3 regions of the Micromonospora sp. DT53 genome follow, and region 2 is predicted to be linked to each of the others. Evidence: riboswitches for the same ligand, from Rfam matches in the RefSeq annotation. Region 2 holds a riboswitch; each other region holds the start of a gene.
The links. A riboswitch is a leader RNA that binds a small molecule or an ion and turns the genes downstream of it on or off. The one in region 2 is predicted to bind cyclic di-AMP.

Region 1 (6,450 bases), on a different contig from region 2:
CGACGACTCGCCCGTCGCGCTCCAGGGCGCTCATCGCGGCGCTGGTGCCGCTCGCCTCCTCCATCGGTGCGGCGACCACCACGTCCAGGCCCCGCTGCCTGGCCGCCCAGGCCAGTGCCTGGATGCCCGGCGCCGCGATCCCGTCGTCGTTGGTGATCAGCACTCGCAGGGTCATCGCTCGACCACCCGGCCGGCCAACTCGTCCGGGGTGGTCCGTTCCTGTTGCCGGCTGTCCGCCGGCACCAGCCGGACCCGGTCCACCAGACCGGTGATCGAATCGAGTCGCCCGGTGCCCAGGCCGTGCCGGGTCACGTTCAGCGCGCCGGCGGCGGCGCCGGTGCGGATGGCGGTCCGGATGTCCCCGCCCCTGGCCACGACGGCCGCCACCCCGGCGGTCATCGAGTCGCCCGCGCCGCGCGGGTCGGCGGCCTCCAGTCGGGGCATCTCGACCTGGAACAGCTCCCCGTCGATGAGCGCCAACGCCGGCTGGTCGGCCCGGCTCACCACCACCGTCTCGGCGCCGCCCGCGTGCAGCTCGTACATGGCCCGGGTCAGCTCCACGGTGTCGTCGCTGCGGGCGCGGCCGTCGCGGATCAACTCCTCGTGACTCACCTTGAGGAAGAACACCCCGCTCTCCAGCACCGAACCGAGGTGATCGCCGGAGAGGTCGACCACCACCCGGCCACCGTTCGCGCCGAGATCGGCGGCGAAGCGTCGGTACAGGTCGGCGGGTACGAGCCAGGGTTCGTTCGGCCCACTGAGGATGCTCACCGAGGCCCGCAGGCCCTCGCCGAGGGCGAGGTTGTACAGCTCGTCGATCTCGTGCCGGCTCAGCGGCTGCCCGGGCACGTCGGCGATCTCCTGCCGGGAGCCCTCCCGGCGGTCGTGCACGTACCCGCCGCTACCGGAGTCGCGGACCACCACCTTGAGGTCCACGCCCTCGCTGACCAGCAGCGGCTCCAGCACCTGGCCGATCTCGCCACCGAGGGCGGCGCAGAGCACCACGTCGACACCCAGGGAGATCACCATCCGGGCCTGCCAGACACCCTGCCCGCCGGGGTGCAGGTGCAGCTCGGGGTGATCGTTGGGCTGGTCCAGGGTCACCGTCAGTTGTGGAGTGGGCGCGAAGACCATCACGTGCCCGCTCATCGGTCGTCGCCGTTCATGCTGGCCGCCTCCGGCATCTTCGGAAGATTTGCACCAACCGACCTTAATGGGGCAGGTGGCGGCAGGTCGCACCATCGGCCCGGTCCGGCGCGGCGCTGCGGGTCGTCGGGCGTTGCCAGCCAGACATCGGTACGGGACGATCGGGCGACCAACGACGGCGGGAGACGGTGTGCTCAGCAGCGATACCTTCAGTTACACCGTTCAGGCCCGATGCTCGCCCGCCGAGGCGGCGGCGCTGCTCAGCGACCTGACCCGGCAGGGTGAGCTGCACCCGCTGATCGTCCGGGTCCGCCGGGTGCCACCCCGACCCGGAGCCCAGGCCAGCTACACGATCAACGACCGGTTGGCGGCCGGCCCGCTGCGCTTCCGGACGACGTACCACGCGGATGTGCTGATCAGCGAGGCCGACGAGATCGTCATGGTGGCTCGCCAGTGGCCCGCCACCACGGTGCGCAACCACACCCGACTGCGCGCCGAGCCGGACGGCCTGGTCCGCATCGACGTCGAGATCACCCTGACCGCGCCGAAGCCGCTGTTCCGCTACGCGTTCCGCCAGGCCCAAGCCGCTCACCTGGCCCTGGCCACCCGCCTGGGCGCCGCCCTGGACCGCACCAACAATCCGCCACCCCCGGTCTGATTCGCCCCGACCCGGCCCGCCGATCTCGCGGTTTCAGTTGTCGACGTCAGCGAGGATGCCCCATCTGCCGGGACGGCAAGTGCAAGATCGCGGGCGCTAGGTTGTGGTTGCGACGCGATCTCGGGTGGGGGTGGGGCGGCGGCGGCCCCACGGCTTGTAGGTGGACAGCACCGTCGCGATGATCATCAGGGTGGTCGACACCGCCGGCGCGATGACCAGGTCGGCGCGATCCCGGGTGGGTAGGGCGGCGCCGACCGCTCCGGCGTGGCGCAGGTTCGGCAGGAGCAGAAACAGCACCAGCCCGACCATCACCGTGGTGAGCACGAGCTTGACCAGCACCCAACGGTGGCGCAGCAGGCCCCACGGGGTGAGCAGCGAGCTGGCGACTCCGATCAGCCAGACCAGGACGCTCAGCGGCGCGAACAGCACCGTGCCGACCAGGGCCATGACCGGATAGGCCACTCCCGGGTCGGTGCCCCGCTGCACGGCGATGCCGAGGGTGAGCAGCACCAGGTCGGCGCCCAGCCAGCCGAGCGCGGTGACGAGGTGCAGGGTGAGCAGCGCCTTGCGGGTGGTGGGTCGGATCCGAGGCATACCGCGATGCTGCCCGCCGGCCCCGGCCGGGTCGTCCGACGAGCGACGACATCACGGGTACGCCCGGCGACGTAGTGCCGGCCCAGACGCACGCGCTGCCGGTGAGCCATCGACGATGACGCACCGGCAGCACGAAAGCGTGGGTCAGTAGACCGACAGGTGTACGTGGTTGGTGTGGTCGGTCGACGGGGTGCCGTGCGCCCCGCTGTACGACTTCCACCCGCTGCTGGGCAGCCAGATCTGCCTGTACCAGATCACGTAGAGCACGGCGAGCCGGTCCGCGTTGCGGATGAAGTACGCGGCCAGGTTGTTGCCGTACGTCTTGTCGCCGCCGGTGGCTGCTCCGCCGAAGCCGCCCTTCTGTGCCGCGAAGTCGCAGGCTCGGCCCTTCGGGTGTTCGCCGGAGCCGCTGGGGCGGTGGCACGAGACGTACCGGGTGAAGCCCGCGGCCTTGGCCTGGTTGAGCGCGTGCAGGGTGCGCGGGGTGATGCAGCCGCTTGCCGGCGTGGGGTCGTTGACGCTGCAGGACTCGGAGGGCCAGGAGCCGTCGGAGTTGCGCGGCGCGGCCTTCGCGTTGGCGGTGGAGGTGCCCCGGTTGGAGTCGGTGTCCGCGGTGGTCTGCGGCTTGGGTGTGGTGGCCACGGTCAGGGCCCGTTCGGCCTGTTCCTTGCGCTTGGCCATCACCGCGACCTGCTTGCGTTGTTCGGTGATCTCGCCGTCCAGGGCGCCCCGGGTGCGGTTGGACTGGTCCTTGCTCTTCAGCAGGTCGCGCAGCACCCTGTCCTCGTTGGCGGCGACCGCGTCCAGCGCGGCGGCCCGGTCCATGAAGCCTTCCGGGGTGTTGCTGTTGAGCAGCGCCGACATCGCGCCGAGCCGGCCGGTGCGGTACGCCACTCCGGCGATCTCGCCGACCTTGCCGCTGCGCTGGTCGATCTCGACCTCGATGGTCTTCAGCTGGGTGGCGAGCTGCTGTTGCCGTTGCACGGAGGTGTCCAGGGCGCGCTTCGCGTCCAGGTAGCCCTTGCTGGCCGCCTCGAGTTGGGCGCGCAACGCCGGGGTGCCGCCCTCCTCGTCGGAGTCGGGTGCGGCGGCTCGCTGGCCGGTCGGGGGAGCGGCCGAGGCGGTGCCGGCCGGAAGCGCGACGCCGAGGGCGAACATCGCGACGATCAGGGCCGCCAGTCGGGCGGCGGGTGGTCGTGCTGGTGCCACTGCGCATGTCCTTCCGTCAGCCGCCGACCGGGTTAGCTGACGGGTTCGGGACGGAAGATCCCTACCGCTGACGCGGATGCACCCCAGAAACATGGTTCCCCGGTTCGCCCGGCTGGGCGATTAGGCGGCGACCACCACCGGCGCCGGGAGGCGCCGCCTGGTGGAGGCCGGGACTGAGCCTACCGGTGCCGATGGGGCCGCTGCAGCCAATGTGACGGACGGTGCGTGCGTCAGCACCAAGAAGTACGGCAAAGCGGGGTAATGCGCCGAAAGCCCCGTCACCACTCGATGGATCCACACGCTCCGGAGGCGGCGCCGGGCTCGATCTGCAAGGTCGCGTGCTCGATGCGGAAGTCGTCGTGCAGGGCCGTACGCGCCGCGGTGAGCACCGCGCCGACCTCCGCGCCAGCTGCCATGGTCAGGTGTGCGGAGGCCACCTCCATGCCGGAGGTGAGCGTCCAGACGTGCAGGTCGTGCACCTCGACGACACCGGGGACCGCGGCCAGCCGGTCGTGCACGGCTGTCACCTGGAGGTGCTCCGGGGCGGCCTGCACCAGGATGCGGATGGCGGCGCGGGCCAGCCGCCAGGTGCGCGGCAGGATGAACACGCCGATGGCGACCGCGACCAGGGGGTCGGCCCACCACCAGTCGGTGACGGTGATGAGCAGCGCCGCGCCGATGACGCCGACCGAGCCGAGCAGGTCGCCGAGCACCTCCAGGTAGGCGCCCTGGAGGTTGATGCTCTCTCGGGCCCCGGCGCGCAGCAGGGCGAAGGCGGCGATGTTCGCGAGCAGGCCGAGCACGGCGACCGCGAGCATCGGGCCGGCGATGACCTGGTGTGGATCGCCGAAACGGCGGATCGCCTCGATCACCACGTAGATCGCGACGCCGGAGAGCAGGACGGCGTTGGCGAGTGCGGCGAGCACCTCGAGTCGGTAGAGCCCGAAGGTGCGCTGCGGGTCGCCGGTGGCCCGCCGGGTCGCCGTGATCGCGGCGAGTGCCATCCCGATGCCGAGCACGTCGGTGAACATGTGCCCGGCGTCGGAGAGCAGGGCGAGTGAGCCGGTGTGCAGGGCGACCACCGCCTCGACCACCATCAGGGTGGCGAGCAGCCCGAATGCCGCCCAGAGTCGACCCCGGTGCTGGTGCGCGGCATTGGCGACGGACCCGTGGTGGTGGTCATGACCTGCGCCCACGAGAACCACCTTCCGCCGCTGGCCGGGACCCGGTCAAATGTATGCTCACATCGCTATGTGTGCAAGTGTACGTGCGGCGTCTCCCACCGACGGCAGTCCGCGCAGTTCAGCCGGTCGGGTCGATGGTGGTGAGCCGCTGGGTGGCCCGGGAGAGCGCCACGTACAGGGTGCGTACCCCGGCACCCGGATCCGCCCGGATCTCGCTCGGGGCGACCAGCACCACCCCGTCGTACTCCATGCCCTTGGCCTCCAGGCTGGTCACCACCTGCAACCTCGGCGCGCCGAGCGCGCCGAGCCAGCCGGCGACCTCGTCGCGGCGGGGGACCGGCGTGATCACCCCGACCGTGCCCTCCACCTCGGCCAGCAGGCCGGTGGCGGCCTCCACGGTCGCGGTCTCCAGGCCCGTGGCGGGCACCACCAGCTCGACCGGTTCGACCCCGGTGGAGCGGACGGCGGTCGGCAGCGGAAGGTCGGGGTAGAGCCGGCGGATCTCCGCCGCCGCCACCGCGAAGATCTCCGCCGAGTTGCGGTAGTTCGTGGTGAGCGTGAAATCGTGCCGCTTACGCCGGCCCAGCGCCTGGTCGCGGGCTCGGGTCAGCTCCTCCGGGTCGCCGGTCCACGCGGTCTGCGCAGGGTCGCCCACCACGGTCCAGGAGGCCAGTCGGCCACGTCGACCGATCATCCGCCACTGCATCGGCGAAACGTCCTGCGCCTCGTCCACCACCACGTGCGCGTACTCCCGGTAGTCCTCCGGGCGCTCCCGGGCCGCCGCGCGGGCGGCCCGCTGCCGTTCACCGAGGGTGCTCAACTCGCGGACGCCCCCGGCGAGCTGGAACGGATCGCGTCGCGCGCGAGCCGGCTGCGCGGGCTTGCCGAGCAGCGCGTCCAACTCGTCCAACAGCGCCACGTCGGCGATGGTCAGCCCGGCCGAGTCCAGGTTCCGGTACGCGGCGTCGAGCAGCCGGATCTCCGCCGAGGAGAGGATTCCCCCGGCGTAGCGGCGCAGCCGATCCGGCTGCGCCAGCCAGCCGAGCACGTGCCGGGGGTGCAGCCGAGGCCACCACGCCTTGAGGAACTCCCGGAACTCCGACCGCTCGGCGATCTCCGCCTCGAAGGCGGGCTGCTCCGGCAGTCGACCGCTGCTCAACTCACGGGCCTGCGCCCAGAGCGCGGCGAACACCCCGTCGAAACCGGCCCGGCGCACCTCGTTGCGGCGTGCGCCGCGTTGCAGCGCGCGGTCCTGGATCCGGTCCAGCGCGGCCCGGTCCAGTCGCAGCAGCGTGCCCCGGTAGAGCAGCCGTAGCTCAGCCGGGCCACCCGGCACCGCGTCGCGGGCCGCCCGCTCCAGCACCCGGCGCATCCGCAGCGAGCCCTTCACCGCCGCCACCTCGGGCGGGTCGGGGCGGGTCGCGGTCATCCCCGGGAAGAGGGTGCCCAGCGAGTGCAGGGTCGCGGTGTCCTCACCGAGCGACGGCAGCACGGAGCCGATGTACTCGACGAAGACCGACGACGGGCCGACCACCAGGATGCCGCCGCCGGCGTAGCGACTGCGGTCGGAATACAGCAGGAACGCGGCCCGGTGCAGGGCGACAGCGGTCTTGCCGGTGCCGGGCCCGCCCGCGACGATCGTCACCCCGGAGCCGGGCG
Region 2 (6,450 bases):
TCGGCCACGATCGCCTGGGCGGCCCGTTCGGTCACGCCGACCTCGGCCGCGACGTCACGCAGCCGGGCGGTCGGATCGCGGGCGATGGCCAGCAGGACGTGCCCGTGATTGGTGAGGAACGTCCAGTTCCGCCCGCCGTCGGTGTCGCCCGTCACCGTGCTCGCCATCGTGCCCGCCTTTCTCCGATGTCCGCCCGCCCTCGCGAGAGTCTTGCCCGCCCTGCACCGTGAGGGTGGCCCAGGGGGCGACCGGGGTCAACGTATGAAATCTAAATCACGCATACCTTGACGCATCTTACGGTGCGTGTGACGGTGGAGCACGAGCCAGCGCCCGCCACCCGTCCGGCGGAAAGCCAGCTTGACCAGGTCAGATGCGTCGAGACGAGGTGCGGGATGAGTCATACCGGGAGCGTCGGCGGTCAGCCGGGTGCGCAGCGGACCACCGACCGGGCGTCCGCGCTCAGCGAGCCGACCCGGGCGTACGCCGAGCTGGTCGCCGGCAACCTGCGCTTCGTCGGTGGCGCCCCACGCCACCCCAACCAGGATGCCGGGCACCGGGCCGCCGTGGCCGACGGGCAACACCCGTTCGCGGTGATCGTCGGCTGCTCCGACTCCCGGCTGGCCGCCGAGATCATCTTCGACCGCGGGCTGGGCGACCTCTTCGTGGTCCGCACCGCCGGGCACACCGCCGGCCCCGAAGTGCTCGGCAGCGTCGAGTACGCGGTGACCGTGCTCGGCACTCCGCTGGTGGTGGTGCTCGGCCACGACTCGTGCGGTGCGGTGCAGGCCGCCCGTGAGTCCGCCGCGACCGGCACCGCGCCGAGTGGCCATCTGCGCGCGGTGGTCGACGCCGTGCTGCCCAGCCTGCGGCGGGCCGAGGCCGAGGGCGTTGACGACATCGACGGCATCGTCGACATCCACATCGCACAGACCGTCGAGACGTTGCTCGGGCAGTCCCCCGTGCTTGCCGAAGAGGTGGCCCGGGGGCGGTGCGCGGTGGTGGGGGTGTCCTACCGGCTGGCCGCCGGAGTGGTGCGCCCGGTGGCCGCCTTGCCGGCTGGCTTCGCGACGCTGGACGCCCCGGCCAGGTCGACCGACCCGGCCACCCCGGCCACCGTCTGACGCGACGAGGGCCGCTCCGCGTCACGCGCGGAACGGCCCTCGACCGGGGATCGTGCGGGTCAGAGCAAAGACATGTGGACGTGGTCGGTGTGGTTCGACGGTCCGCTGTACGAGCTCCAGCCGGTGGCCGGGAACCAGATCTGCCGGTTCCAGATCACGTAGTAGATGCCGAGACGGTCGGCGTTACGGATGAGGAACGCGGCGACGTTGTTGCCGTACGTCCGGGTGTCGTTGTTGTGCCACGGAGAGAAGCCGCTCTTCTGCAACGACCAGTCGCAGGCGCGGCCCTTCGGGTGCTCCCACGGCCCGCCGGGGCGGTAGCAGCCGACGAACCGGTTGAAGCCGGCCGCCTTGACCTCCTTGTACGCGTGCAGCGTGCGCGGCGTGATGCAGCCGGACGTGGTGGGGTCCTTCTCGCTGCACGACTGGGGCTTCCAGTCACCGTCGGCGGTGCGACCCGGGCCGATCTTCGCGACCTTGGAGGTGGCGTCCACCAGGCCGCCGGTGAAACCCTTGCCGCCGACGAGGGAGAGCGCCTTGTCGGCCTCGCTCTTGCGCTTCGCCATCACGGCGGTCTGCTTCTGCTGCTCGCGGACCTCGGTGTCGAGGGCCAGCTTGGCCTGCTCGGCGCGGGCCTTCACCTCGTTGACCTCGGAGAGCTTCTTCTCGTTGACCATGTTCATCTCGTCGAGCATCCCGGCGCGCTGGACGAACGAGTCGGGCGCATCGCTCTCCAGCAGCAACGCGACCGCACCGATCCGGCCGGTCCGGTACGCCTGGGCGGCGATCTGCCCGACCTGCGGGGCCAACGCGTCCAGGTCGGCCTTGGCCCGGTCGACCTCCGCCGCCAACTCGCCCTGCCGCTTCTTGGATTTGTCCAGCTTGGACTTCGCGGCGGAGTAGTCGCGGTTGGCCTGCTCGATGACGTCGTTGAGCAGCTTGGGCTCGCCGTCCTCCTCGTGCCCGGACGGTGTGGGGTTCGTCGGGGCGGCGTGCGCCGGGAGCGGCCCGGCGAGCACGGTCAGTGCGGCGATCACGGCCGCCACGGGAGTCAACCAGCGGCGTAGGGGTGCCGTCACAATGTTCCCTTCCGTCGACCGCCGACCGGGTTAGCTGACGGGTTCGGGGCGGAAGTGGCCCCTACCGCTGACGCGGATTCACCCCAGGTACCTGGGTCCCCGGCTCGCCGGTTGGCGATTGGGCGGTGGCACCGCAGGCGCCGCTTCGCGCCTTCATCGGTAACCGGCAGCGAGGTTACCCGAGAGTCGACCGGGTGAGCTACGCCTGGATGCCGACCAAAAGCGTCATTTCGCCATAGCGTTGAGTGACCAGTGACGTGGTTCTCAGGGTGGATGCCCGATCTGGTCACGCTGAGGAGTGTCACCATGCCGTATCCGTGCTCCTGTTCGACTCCGGCCACCTGTCGGTGGCCTCGGATGGGGGTGTGGCCCGCTTCCGGTTCGGCTCGTCGGAGCCGACCGTTAGCGGCGAGATGAGTGCGGCCAGTGCCTCCGTGCGGTCCGACTGGGGCCGGGACGCGGGAGCGTCGGTGGACGGTGTGGCATCGGGGCGCCCGGCGGCGGTCACCACCGCGGCCAGCCCGGTGGTCAGCGGCACCGCGGCGATCAGACCGAGGGTGGCGACCGCGCTGCGGACGATCTCCTGCGCGAGGAACTCGCTGGTGAGGATCTGCCCGATCGGCCGCGAGTCGGCGGTGAGCAGGAGCAGCAGGGGCAGCGACGCGCCCGCGTACGCCAGCACGATGGTGTTGACGGTGGAGGCGATGTGCGCGCGGCCGACCCGGGTGGCCGCACGGTAGAGCTGCAACCGGGTCAGGCCGGGGTTGGCGTTCGCCAGCTCGGTGACGGTGGCAGCCTGGGTGACCGTCACGTCGTCGAGTACGCCGAGCGATCCGATGATGATTCCGGCGAGCAGCAGACCGTGCAGGTCCACGTCCCCCTGGAACATCGACAGGGTGGTGGCGTCCTCGCTGCCGAAGCCGGTGAGGTGGGTCGCGGCCGTGGCGATCGTGGCCAGTACGCCGGTCAGCACCAGGCTGCCCAGGGTGCCGAGTACCGCGACCGAGGTCTGTGCGGTGACCCCGTGGGTCAGATAGAGCACCACGAACATGATCAGGGCCGCGCCGACCACCGCCACCAGCAGTGGCGACCTGCCGGCGCCGATGCCGGGCAGCACGAAGGTGAGCAGGATGGCGAAGCTGGCGGCCAGCCCGGCGAGCGCGGCCAGACCTCGCCACCTACCGAAGGCGACGATCGCGGCCGCGAAGACCACCGCCAGCCACACCATCGGGGTGCCGCGTTGGTGCTCGGCGATGTTCCAGTTGCTGGTGGTGGGATCGGTCGGGTCGGCCAGCTCGACCAGGATGACCTCGTCGCCGACCTCGACCCGGGGTGCGCCGGGTCCGTCGGGCACCGGTGTCCGGACCTGCTGGCCGGCGGTCGGCCCGTCGTCCACCCGCACGTCGACAGTGCCGCACCGCCCGTCGCCGATCCTCGGTGTGCCCTCGGGGACCGACGGCACCGGCGGGCACGGTTCGCTCACCACCCGGGTGACCGTGCCGGGGTGGCGCGGCACGTCCGCACCGCCATCGGTCTGCGGTGACCCGCCGCGCGGCCAGAGCAGCGCCGCGGCCAGCACGGTGGCGACGAAGAGGGGTACCACCGTCAGCACGAGGATCCGTCGCACCCGTGGAGGGGCGGACGGAGCGGGGTGCGTGTGGTCGGCGGCCAAGGCGGGACTCCCAACGATCCGGTGCGGGGTACGGGTCAGCGGGCCGGGCGGTTCACCGTTTCGGTGGAAACGCGACGGACGGCGGCACGGATCGCTGCCTGATGACCGCTTGATCACGGACGGTCAGTGCTCGGCCCGGTCGGCCGGGAACGACGCCATGTCGTGGCGTCGCCGGTGCCTGACTGTGCGGCGGCATACGGAGGGCCATCGTGGGAGATGCTAGCCAGCCCACCCGGGGGGTGCAGGTCGTGGCGGAGTGTCGGGCGGCCGAACCGCCCGTACGGCGGTCTCCGGGCGGTCAGCCGCGCTTCATGAGCCGGCCGACCGCCGCCATCATCTCGGTGGCCATCTCGTCGGCCCGGCCCTCGGCGGCGCCCTCGTGCATGCAGTGCCGGGCGTGCCCGTCGAGCAGCCCGAGGGCCACCTTGTCGAGGGCGGCCTGGATCGCGGAGATCTGGGTGAGCACGTCGATGCAGTAGCGGTCGTCGTCGACCATCTTCTCGATGCCCCGGACCTGCCCCTCGACGCGGCGGAGCCGCGCGAGCAGCTGGTCCTTGCTGGCGGTGTATCCGCGGATCGGGGTGGGTGCGGTCATGCCGACCACGATACCGTACCCCCAGGGGGTATGGTACGGTCGTGGTCCGATGAGATACCCCCACCGGGTACCGGTACCGCAAAGGAGACGATCCGATGGTCAACACCACGTACCAGGTGCAGGGCATGACCTGCGGGCACTGCGTCAGCGCGGTGAGCGCCGAGGTCGGCGCCATCACGGGCGTGCGTGACGTCCAGGTCGACCTGGAGGCCGGCCGGGTCACCGTCAGCAGCGACCAGCCGCTGGACACCGCGGTCGTCCGGGCCGCCGTCGACGAGGCCGGCTACGACCTCGTCGACGCGTGATCGGGAGGCCGGCGTGCGTACGGTGACGCGACTGGCCGGGTTCGCCGTCGGCCTGGCGGCGGTCTTCGGCGCGACGTACGGGGTCGGCCGGGTGGTCGACCGCACTCCGGTGGTCGAGGGTCGGCACGATGGTGTCGCCGCCCATGAGGCGGGAGAAAGCCCCGAGCCTGCCGACCGGCTTCCCGGCGGGCTGCTCGTCTCCGAGCGCGGCTACACCCTCGAACCGGTCGACGCCCCGCTCGGCGAGTTCGCCTTCCGGATCACCGGCCCGGACGGCCGCCCGGTCACCCGGTACGAGGTGGCGCACGACAAGCTGATGCACCTGATCGTCGCCCGCCGGGACCTCTCCGGCTTCCGCCACGTCCATCCCGACCTGGCCTCGGACGGCACCTGGCGGGTCGACACCCCGCTGGCCGGCCCCGGGCAGTGGCGGGCGTTCGCCGACTTCGCCCCGACCGGGGGCGAGCCGCTGACCCTCGGCGCGGACGTGATCGTCCCCGGGGAGCTGACCGAACGGCCGTTGCCCGCCCCGGCGACCAGCACCACCGTCGACGGCTACACGGTCACCCTGACCGGTGCGCCGCAGCCCGGCCGCACGTCATCGCTGACCCTGACCGTCAGCCGGGACGGGCAGCCGGTCACCGACCTGGAGCCCTACCTGGGCGCGTACGGGCACCTGGTGGCACTGCGCCGGGGTGATCTGGCGTACCTGCACGTGCACCCGGACGGGACGCCCGGCGATGGGCGCACCCGACCCGGTCCGGCCGTCACCTTCCTCGCCGAGGTGCCCTCGGCCGGCAGCTACCGGCTCTACCTCGACTTCCAACACGGCGGGCGGGTGCACACCGCCGAGTTCACGGTGGTCGCCGGCGCTGCCGCGACCGGCGACGTCCCCACCCCGAGCGGGCCCGCGCCGACAGGTGCGGCCGACCACGGCACCCCCGGGCACGGACACGACTGACGGGACCAGACGATGACCACCACCAGCAGACCGCTGCCCGAGGCGCCGAACCGGATCGAACTGGCGATCGGCGGAATGACCTGCGCCGCGTGTGCCGCCCGGATCGAGAAGAAGCTCAACCGGATGGACGGGGTGAGCGCCACCGTCAACTACGCCACCGAGAAGGCGACGGTCCGGTACGTCGACGGCGTCACGCCGGACGACCTGATCGTGACCGTCCAGAAGACCGGTTACACGGCGGCGCTGCCGGCCCCGCCCAGCGCGGAACCCCCGGTGGACCCGTTGCGGGGTCCGCGTACCCGGCTCTGGGTCTCGGTGGCCCTGAGCGTGCCGGTGATCCTGCTGGCCATGGTCCCGGCCTGGCAGTTCGACTACTGGCAGTGGCTGTCGCTGACCCTGGCCGCCCCGGTGGTGGTCTGGGGTGGGCTGCCGTTCCACCGGGCCGCCTGGACGAACCTGCGGCACGGCGCGGCCACCATGGACACGCTTGTGTCGCTCGGCACCCTGGCCGCGTTCGGCTGGTCGCTCTGGGCGCTCTTCCTCGGTGACGCGGGGATGCCCGGGATGACGCACCCGTTCCGCTTCGACATCACCCGCACCGACGGCGCGGGCAACATCTACCTGGAGGCGGCGGCCGGGGTCACCGTGTTCATCCTGGCCGGTCGCTACTTCGAGGCCCGGTCCAAGCGCACCGCCGGCGCCGCCCTGCGCGCCCTG
Region 3 (6,450 bases), 500 kb from region 2:
TCCTCGATCGCTGCCCGTCGGTCCTCCGGCAGCACCGTCCCGTGCGCGAAGTCGCCGTCTAGCATGCGGCTTCCCTGCTGACTCTTCGGCACGTCGTAAACGCAGAGGCGGACCTGCTGCCTGGCGGGGAACGGCTCCGGCAGGGTGCCGGGACGGGCCTCAGGGTCGCTCGTCCTCGCCAGCGCTTTCATGTCGCAGCCCGCCGTGGGCGACTCGGCGAGCCGATGGGTTGCCACGGTGGTCAGCGGCAGGGCACGAAGGGCTTCACTGACCGCGTCGGGAAGATGGTTGTGGCAGGTAGCGAGCGGTATGCCGGGCCGTGTCCACCGGCCCTCCGCGTCGACGAGCGCAAGCCAGGGTGCCATCTGCAGGTTCGCCCTGCAGATGGGGTTGGGATTCTGTGGCTCGTCAGGCAGACGAAGCACAGCGGCGAGGGCGGCGAGAGCGGCGGCGTCGCCGCTGCGCTGTTCCGTCACCAGCACGTCCTCGCCCCCGTTAGTGCGTTGCTCCAGCCGGCAGATGACGGCTTCGGCGGGGATGAAGTCATCGCCGAGGCGGGGCAGGGCGGCTGCCTCCTCGGTCCGGACATTGAAGCCGCGCTTGACCATCTCCGGTGCAGCCTCGACGCACGAAGTCCACTGCCCCTGTCCGCCGGAATCGGCCGCCATCGAGGGGGCACGGTTGCCATCGGTGAGGATCTGCGCCCCTCCGACGCCCAGCCCAACGGCCACGGCAACGGCGAGCGCGGCGCTCCCGATCAGGCGCTGCCGGTGCCGGCGGACCCGCCTGGCCACCTTGACGACCCGATCTGGTGGCGGCGTCAGTGGGGGCACGGCGGTGGTCAACAGGAGCCTGATGTCCTCATCTTCACGCGTCACTTCTCGACCTCCAGGCGGCGAACAGCTCAAGATTCGGATCGGTACGCAGAATCCGTAGGGCACGGAATGCCTGCACCTTGACCGTGTTGTGCGAGCAGCCGAGCACTTCCGCTGTCCGCTGCACCGTCAGGTCCTCGACGTAGCGGAGCACCACGATCGCCCGCTGCTGCCGGCTGAGCCGCGCCAACGCGCGGCGTACCGCGTCCCGGTCAGCGGACTCACCTGCCATGTCGCCACGGGAGGGCTCGTCCGGTGGCTGGCTTGGAATCTCACTGCGCCAGCGCCGCCGCCACCAGGAGACGTAGGTGGTGAACAACGCTCGGCGCAGGTACGCCTCGGGATGCCCGGCACTCTTGATCGTGGCCCAGCGCCGCCAGACGTCAGCCAGGACCGTCTGCAACAGGTCCTCGGCCCGCCCGGCGTCACCGGTGAGCAGCCAGGCCGAACGCAGCAGTGCATCGGAGCGCGCCGCGACGAAGTCGGCGAAGCCTTCCGGTGGCGCCAGTTCCCGAGGTCGTTGCATGGTGTGTGTACCTCCCACCACTTGAACGCTCTGGGAGGTCAGCGGGGTTAACGCAGGAACGGCCGGGGTTGGGGGCCTTCACGGTCTTGTCGGCCGCGGGCGCTGCTGGCCGCAACAGCATCGAAGGCCCTGGCTGGGACTCACGTCCTGGCCAGGGCCTTCGCGGTGGAGCGGGTGACGGGAATCGAACCCGCACTGTCAGCTTGGGAAGCTGATGTTCTGCCATTGAACTACACCCGCAAGCGGCACCACTGTACCCGAGTCGTCGAGCCCGTGCACCCAGGCACCCCCGCTGGCAGCGGCGTTCGCCTACCGCGCGCCCGGGCCGGCCCGGGTTGATCCACTCGGGTTTCTGGAAGTCGGGGCATCCGGAGCGCCGGGACACCGCGGCTTCAGCGAAACCGAGTCGATCATGCGGCTGTGCACTGGACGTCGCGGCTGAGGCGGGTCGGGCGCGGCTGCGGAACGGCGAGTGGGGCGGCGGCCGCCGACGGGGCGTGCGGGTCGAGCCAGACCCGGACGGCCGGCCGACCCGGCGCGAGGCCCGGAATGCCGGCGATGTGCTGCTCGCGGCGGGTGAGCATTGCCACGTCGACGGTGAACTCGAAGAGCCGCCAGTCGACCTGCGGCTCGGCGCGGGCGCTCTGCGCCAGTTGCGCCAGCCGGGCCGGATCGGTCACCGGACGGGCGCGCCCCGCCACGTACGCCTCGTCGTCGCTCTCCTCCGCAGGGAACGAGTGCAGCGCGTAACGGCCGTCACGTTCGAGGTCGCGGCGCTTGGGAGAGTCGATGATGAAGCAGAACAGCCCCTCGGCGGTGATCACCGGGGAGACCGGGTGGACGCGGGGCCCGCCGTCGGCGCGGACCGTGGCCAGATAGCCGAAGCCCGGCCCGTACTGCTGGAGGAGAACGCGGATCCCGTCGGCGAGTCGGGGCTCGTCGGCGGCGAATTCGGACCAGGAAGCCATGCGGGCATTCTATCGAACAAATGTACGAGCGGCGACCTCGACGCGCTGGTCACCGGCACCGAATCCGGCCACTTTCGGCAACGCGGCTATGGTGGTCCGATGCTGCTCTCCGACCGCGACCTGGTCTCCGAGATCAAGGCCGGCACGCTGGGCCTGGAGCCGTTCGAGCCCACCCTGGTCCAACCGTCCAGCATCGACGTGCGACTCGACCGGCTGTTCCGGGTCTTCAACAACCACCTCTACACCCACATCGATCCGGCCATGCAGCAGGACGACCTGACGTCGGTGGTCGAGGTCCCCGACGGCGAGCCGTTCGTGCTGCACCCGGGGGAGTTCGTGCTCGCCTCGACGCTGGAGGTCATCTCGCTGGGTGACCAGCTCGCCGGCCGACTGGAGGGCAAGAGCTCCCTGGGCCGGCTCGGGCTGCTCACGCACTCCACCGCCGGTTTCATCGACCCGGGCTTCTCCGGCCACGTGACGCTGGAACTCTCGAACGTGGCGAACCTGCCGATCACCCTGTGGCCAGGCATGAAGATCGGCCAGCTCTGCATCTTCCGGCTCTCCTCGCCAGCCGAGCACCCGTACGGCTCGGTGGTCTACGGCTCGCGCTACCAGGGCCAGCGGGGGCCGACGCCCAGCCGCGCCTGGCAGCACTGGCGCACCTGGCCAACCCGCTGAGGGTCACCCGCTGAGACCAGAACGACGAGGGCCCGCCGCGACCGGATCGCGACGGGCCCTCCGGTCACCCAGGGTCAGCCCGGGCGGCCGTAGCTGTGGATCGGGCCGTCGTCGACCTTCTTCATCTTGACCGGTTGACCGGCCTGCGAGGCGTGCACCACCCAGCCGCCGCCGACGTACATGCCGACGTGGTGGATGTCGCTGTAGTAGAAGACCAGGTCGCCGGGGCGCAGGTCGCCCTTGCTGACGTTCTTCGTGACGCGGCTCTGCGCGGCGGCGTTGTGCGGCAGGGACACGCCCGCCTTCGCCCAGGCGGCCAGCATCAGCCCGGAGCAGTCGTACGAGTTCGGACCCTCGGCGCCCCAGACGTAGGGCTTGCCGATCTGCGCGCAGGCGAACTTGACAGCGGTGCCCGCGGCGCCGCCGGGGTAGCTACCCGGGCAGGGTGCTGGGCGCAGCGGACCGCCACCACCGCTGCCGTACACCTTGAGGCGCAGCTTCTGTAGGCGGTCGATCTCGTCGTTGATCTGCTTCTTCTTCGCCGCCAGCTGGGCCTCGGTGCGGGTCAGCTGGGCCACCATCTCGTCCAGTGGCGCCTTCTGGGCGGCCAACTGGTCGCGCAGGTCGGCCACCTCACGTACGTCCTTCTGCTGGTTGTGCGCGAAGCGGTCGAGCATTTCCAGCTGGCCGACCACCTCGCTGGGCGACCGGCTGCCCAGCACCGCGTTGACTGTCGAGACGTTCTCGCCCTTGTACGCGCGTACGGCCAGGGCGCTGACCTTGTCCATCGCGGCGTCGACCTGACGCTCCAGCGGGGTGATCCGGGCGGCCAGCGCGTCGGCCTGCTTGCGCTTCGCGGCGAGGTCGGTGCGGGTGGCGTTGTGCCGTTCGATGACCGGTTCGAGCTTGTTCCAGTCGGCGTCGATCTGGCGCTCGATCTCGGCGACGGACGGGTCGGCGTGGGCCGCCGTGGCACTGCCGGTCAGGACGACGGCGATGCCGGCCAGCGCGGCGATAGCTGTGGTGAAGCGGGACCAGCGTGGGCGCGGCACGATCGACGCCGGGCCGGCTGATGCCGGCCGCTCGGACGACGGCCGCGGGGCATGGAGTGCCACCGGGGTTCCGTACTCCTTCTTCCTGACCGCCTACCGGGTTAGCTGACGGGTTCGGGCGGGAAGTCGGCGCCCTACCGCAGTGGCTGCGGATTCACCCCGAGGGACCTGGGTCCCCGGTTCGCTCGGAAACGACTCGGCGGTGTCGGTCCGTTACCGCCCAGGCTGGGCGGAGCTGCTGTCGGGCCGACGAATGACCAGAGTAGAGACGCTTGTTACCGATCCGCAACCCGTGCGGCCGTGACACTCCGTACCGATTGGACGAGGTCACCGACCGTGTGTGAAGAATTCTTTCCACATACTTCGATAGATGGAAAGGCATTGACGTGACCTCCCGGGCGGCGCGATGGTGACCTGACCTCACTCCGCGAGAATCTAGGGGGTTCGATGCATCATTCAACCCTGTCGACCGGCTGGCGGGCACTGCTCGCCGCCACCGTGGTCGCCGCCGCGACCACGGCGCCACTCTCCGCCGGCCCGGCCACCGCCGCGCCCACCACCGACCGCCAGCAGCAGTACGCCGCCGCGGCCAGCGAGTACGGCGTGCCGGCCGTCGTCCTGCTCGGCGTCTCCTACCTGGAGTCGCGCTGGGACACCAACGCCGGCACACCGAGCACCAGTGGCGGCTACGGCCCGATGCACCTGACCGACGCCCGACACGTGGCCGCCCTACCCGGGCGCGGTCACCACGACGCCGGTGCCGAGGACCCACGCGGCGACGACTCCCGTCCCGCCCGGGTGGCCGCGCCCCGGCCGGTCGAGGCCGCCGCGCCGTCCACCGCCGCGTTGCAGACCGTGGACGCCGCCGCCGCGCTGACCGGCGCCGCCCCCGAGGCACTGCGCACCGACGCGGGTCTCAACATCCGGGGTGGGGCGGCGCTGCTGGGCGCGTACCAACGGGATCTGAACGCGCCGGTCGGCGCGGACACCGACCCGGCGGCCTGGTACGGCGCGGTGGCACGCTACTCCGGCGCGGACAGCGCCGACGCCGCGGCGGCCTTCGCCGACGAGGTCTTCACCACCATCGGCGCGGGCGAGTCCCGGGTGACCGACGACGGCCAGCGGATCACCCTGCCGGCCCGCACGGTGCGGCCCGAGCGTTCCTGGCTGGACCGGCTGGGCCTACGCCGGCTGGCCCGCCCGGACGGGGTGGAGTGCCCGCGCACCATCTCCTGCGAGTGGATCCCGGCGCCCTACGAGGCGTTCGGCGACGGGGACTACGGCAACCACGACCTCTCCGACCGGCCCGCGCGGCAGAAGATCGAGTACATCGTCATCCACGACACCGAGGCGAGTTGGGCGACGACCCTGCAACTCGTCCAGGATCCGACCTACGTGAGCTGGCACTACTCGCTGCGCTCGGTCGACGGACACATCGCCCAGCACGTGCGGACCAAGGACGTCGGCTGGCACGCCGGCAACTGGTACGTCAACGCCAAGTCGATCGGGCTGGAACACGAGGGCTTCGCGGCGCAGGGCACCTGGTACACCGAGGCGATGTACCGGACCTCGGCGAAGCTGGTCCGGCATCTGGCGCTGCGGCTGGGCATCCCCCTGGACCGCCAGCACATCATCGGCCACGACAACGTGCCCGGCACCATCGCCTCGACCGTGCGGGGGATGCACTGGGATCCGGGGCCGTACTGGGACTGGACGCACTACTTCGACCTGCTGCACGCACCTCGACTGGACACCGGCACCCCGGCCACCGGGCTGGTCCGGATCGACCCGGACTACGCCACCAACCAGCCGGCGTTCACCGGCTGCGTCACCGTGGGCGTGCCGTGCGCGCCCCGCGGCTCCTCGGCGGTGGTGCTGCGCGGCGCACCGTCCGCCGACGCGCCGCTGGTCAACGACATCGCGCTCCGCCCGGACGGCACCCCGAACACGATGGCCGTGTCGGACCATGGTGCCCGGGCATCCGCCGGGCAGACGTACGCGCTGGCCGGACGGCAGGGCGACTGGACGGCGATCTGGTACCTCGGGCAGCGGGCCTGGTTCCACAACCCGACGTCCGCGCCGACCGCCAGCTGGACCGTCGGCGTCGTGGCCACCCCGAAGCCCGGCCGGGCCACCATTCCGGTCTACGGACGGGCGTACCCGGAGCAGTCGGCGTACCCGGACGGGGTGCCCTACCAGGCGATCTCGCCGTTGCAGTACACCCTGGCCGCCGGGCAGCGGTACGCCGTCGGCGCGGTGCTGGCCGGCGAGTACTACCGGGCCAGCACCGTCGACGGCTCCTCGCCCGGTGACTGGACTGTGATTCGCGGCAAGAACCGCTACGCGCAGAT

Region 1: it holds a riboswitch for cyclic di-AMP, as region 2 does, so the genes downstream of both, ACLQ3B_RS01175 (coiled-coil domain-containing protein) here and ACLQ3B_RS07770 (coiled-coil domain-containing protein) in region 2, are expected to answer to the same signal.
Region 3: it holds a riboswitch for cyclic di-AMP, as region 2 does, so the genes downstream of both, ACLQ3B_RS10125 (NlpC/P60 family protein) here and ACLQ3B_RS07770 (coiled-coil domain-containing protein) in region 2, are expected to answer to the same signal.

The regions. Positions count from the first base shown of each region.
Region 1 is NZ_JBNCKM010000001.1:224,636-231,085, forward strand. Features, by position in the region: gene surE (5'/3'-nucleotidase SurE) at 1-175, opposite strand, end outside; gene ACLQ3B_RS01160 (PfkB family carbohydrate kinase) at 172-1,149, opposite strand; gene ACLQ3B_RS01165 (SRPBCC family protein) at 1,337-1,804, shown strand; gene ACLQ3B_RS01170 (hypothetical protein) at 1,901-2,398, opposite strand; gene ACLQ3B_RS01175 (coiled-coil domain-containing protein) at 2,543-3,607, opposite strand; cyclic di-AMP (ydaO/yuaA leader) riboswitch at 3,613-3,744, opposite strand; gene ACLQ3B_RS01180 (cation diffusion facilitator family transporter) at 3,886-4,803, opposite strand; gene ACLQ3B_RS01185 (HelD family protein) at 4,910-6,450, opposite strand, start outside.
Region 2 is NZ_JBNCKM010000002.1:411,209-417,658, reverse strand. Features, by position in the region: gene ACLQ3B_RS07780 (helix-turn-helix transcriptional regulator) at 1-167, opposite strand, end outside; gene ACLQ3B_RS07775 (carbonic anhydrase) at 393-1,121, shown strand; gene ACLQ3B_RS07770 (coiled-coil domain-containing protein) at 1,181-2,200, opposite strand; cyclic di-AMP (ydaO/yuaA leader) riboswitch at 2,205-2,335, opposite strand; gene ACLQ3B_RS07765 (YibE/F family protein) at 2,502-3,872, opposite strand; gene ACLQ3B_RS07760 (metal-sensitive transcriptional regulator) at 4,171-4,467, opposite strand; gene ACLQ3B_RS07755 (heavy-metal-associated domain-containing protein) at 4,563-4,772, shown strand; gene ACLQ3B_RS07750 (hypothetical protein) at 4,786-5,733, shown strand; gene ACLQ3B_RS07745 (heavy metal translocating P-type ATPase) at 5,746-6,450, shown strand, end outside.
Region 3 is NZ_JBNCKM010000002.1:916,204-922,653, forward strand. Features, by position in the region: gene ACLQ3B_RS10100 (hypothetical protein) at 1-878, opposite strand, end outside; gene ACLQ3B_RS10105 (SigE family RNA polymerase sigma factor) at 868-1,401, opposite strand; tRNA gene ACLQ3B_RS10110 (tRNA-Gly) at 1,568-1,641, opposite strand; gene ACLQ3B_RS10115 (pyridoxamine 5'-phosphate oxidase family protein) at 1,812-2,369, opposite strand; gene dcd (dCTP deaminase) at 2,469-3,047, shown strand; gene ACLQ3B_RS10125 (NlpC/P60 family protein) at 3,122-4,162, opposite strand; cyclic di-AMP (ydaO/yuaA leader) riboswitch at 4,176-4,311, opposite strand; gene ACLQ3B_RS10130 (N-acetylmuramoyl-L-alanine amidase) at 4,547-6,450, shown strand, end outside.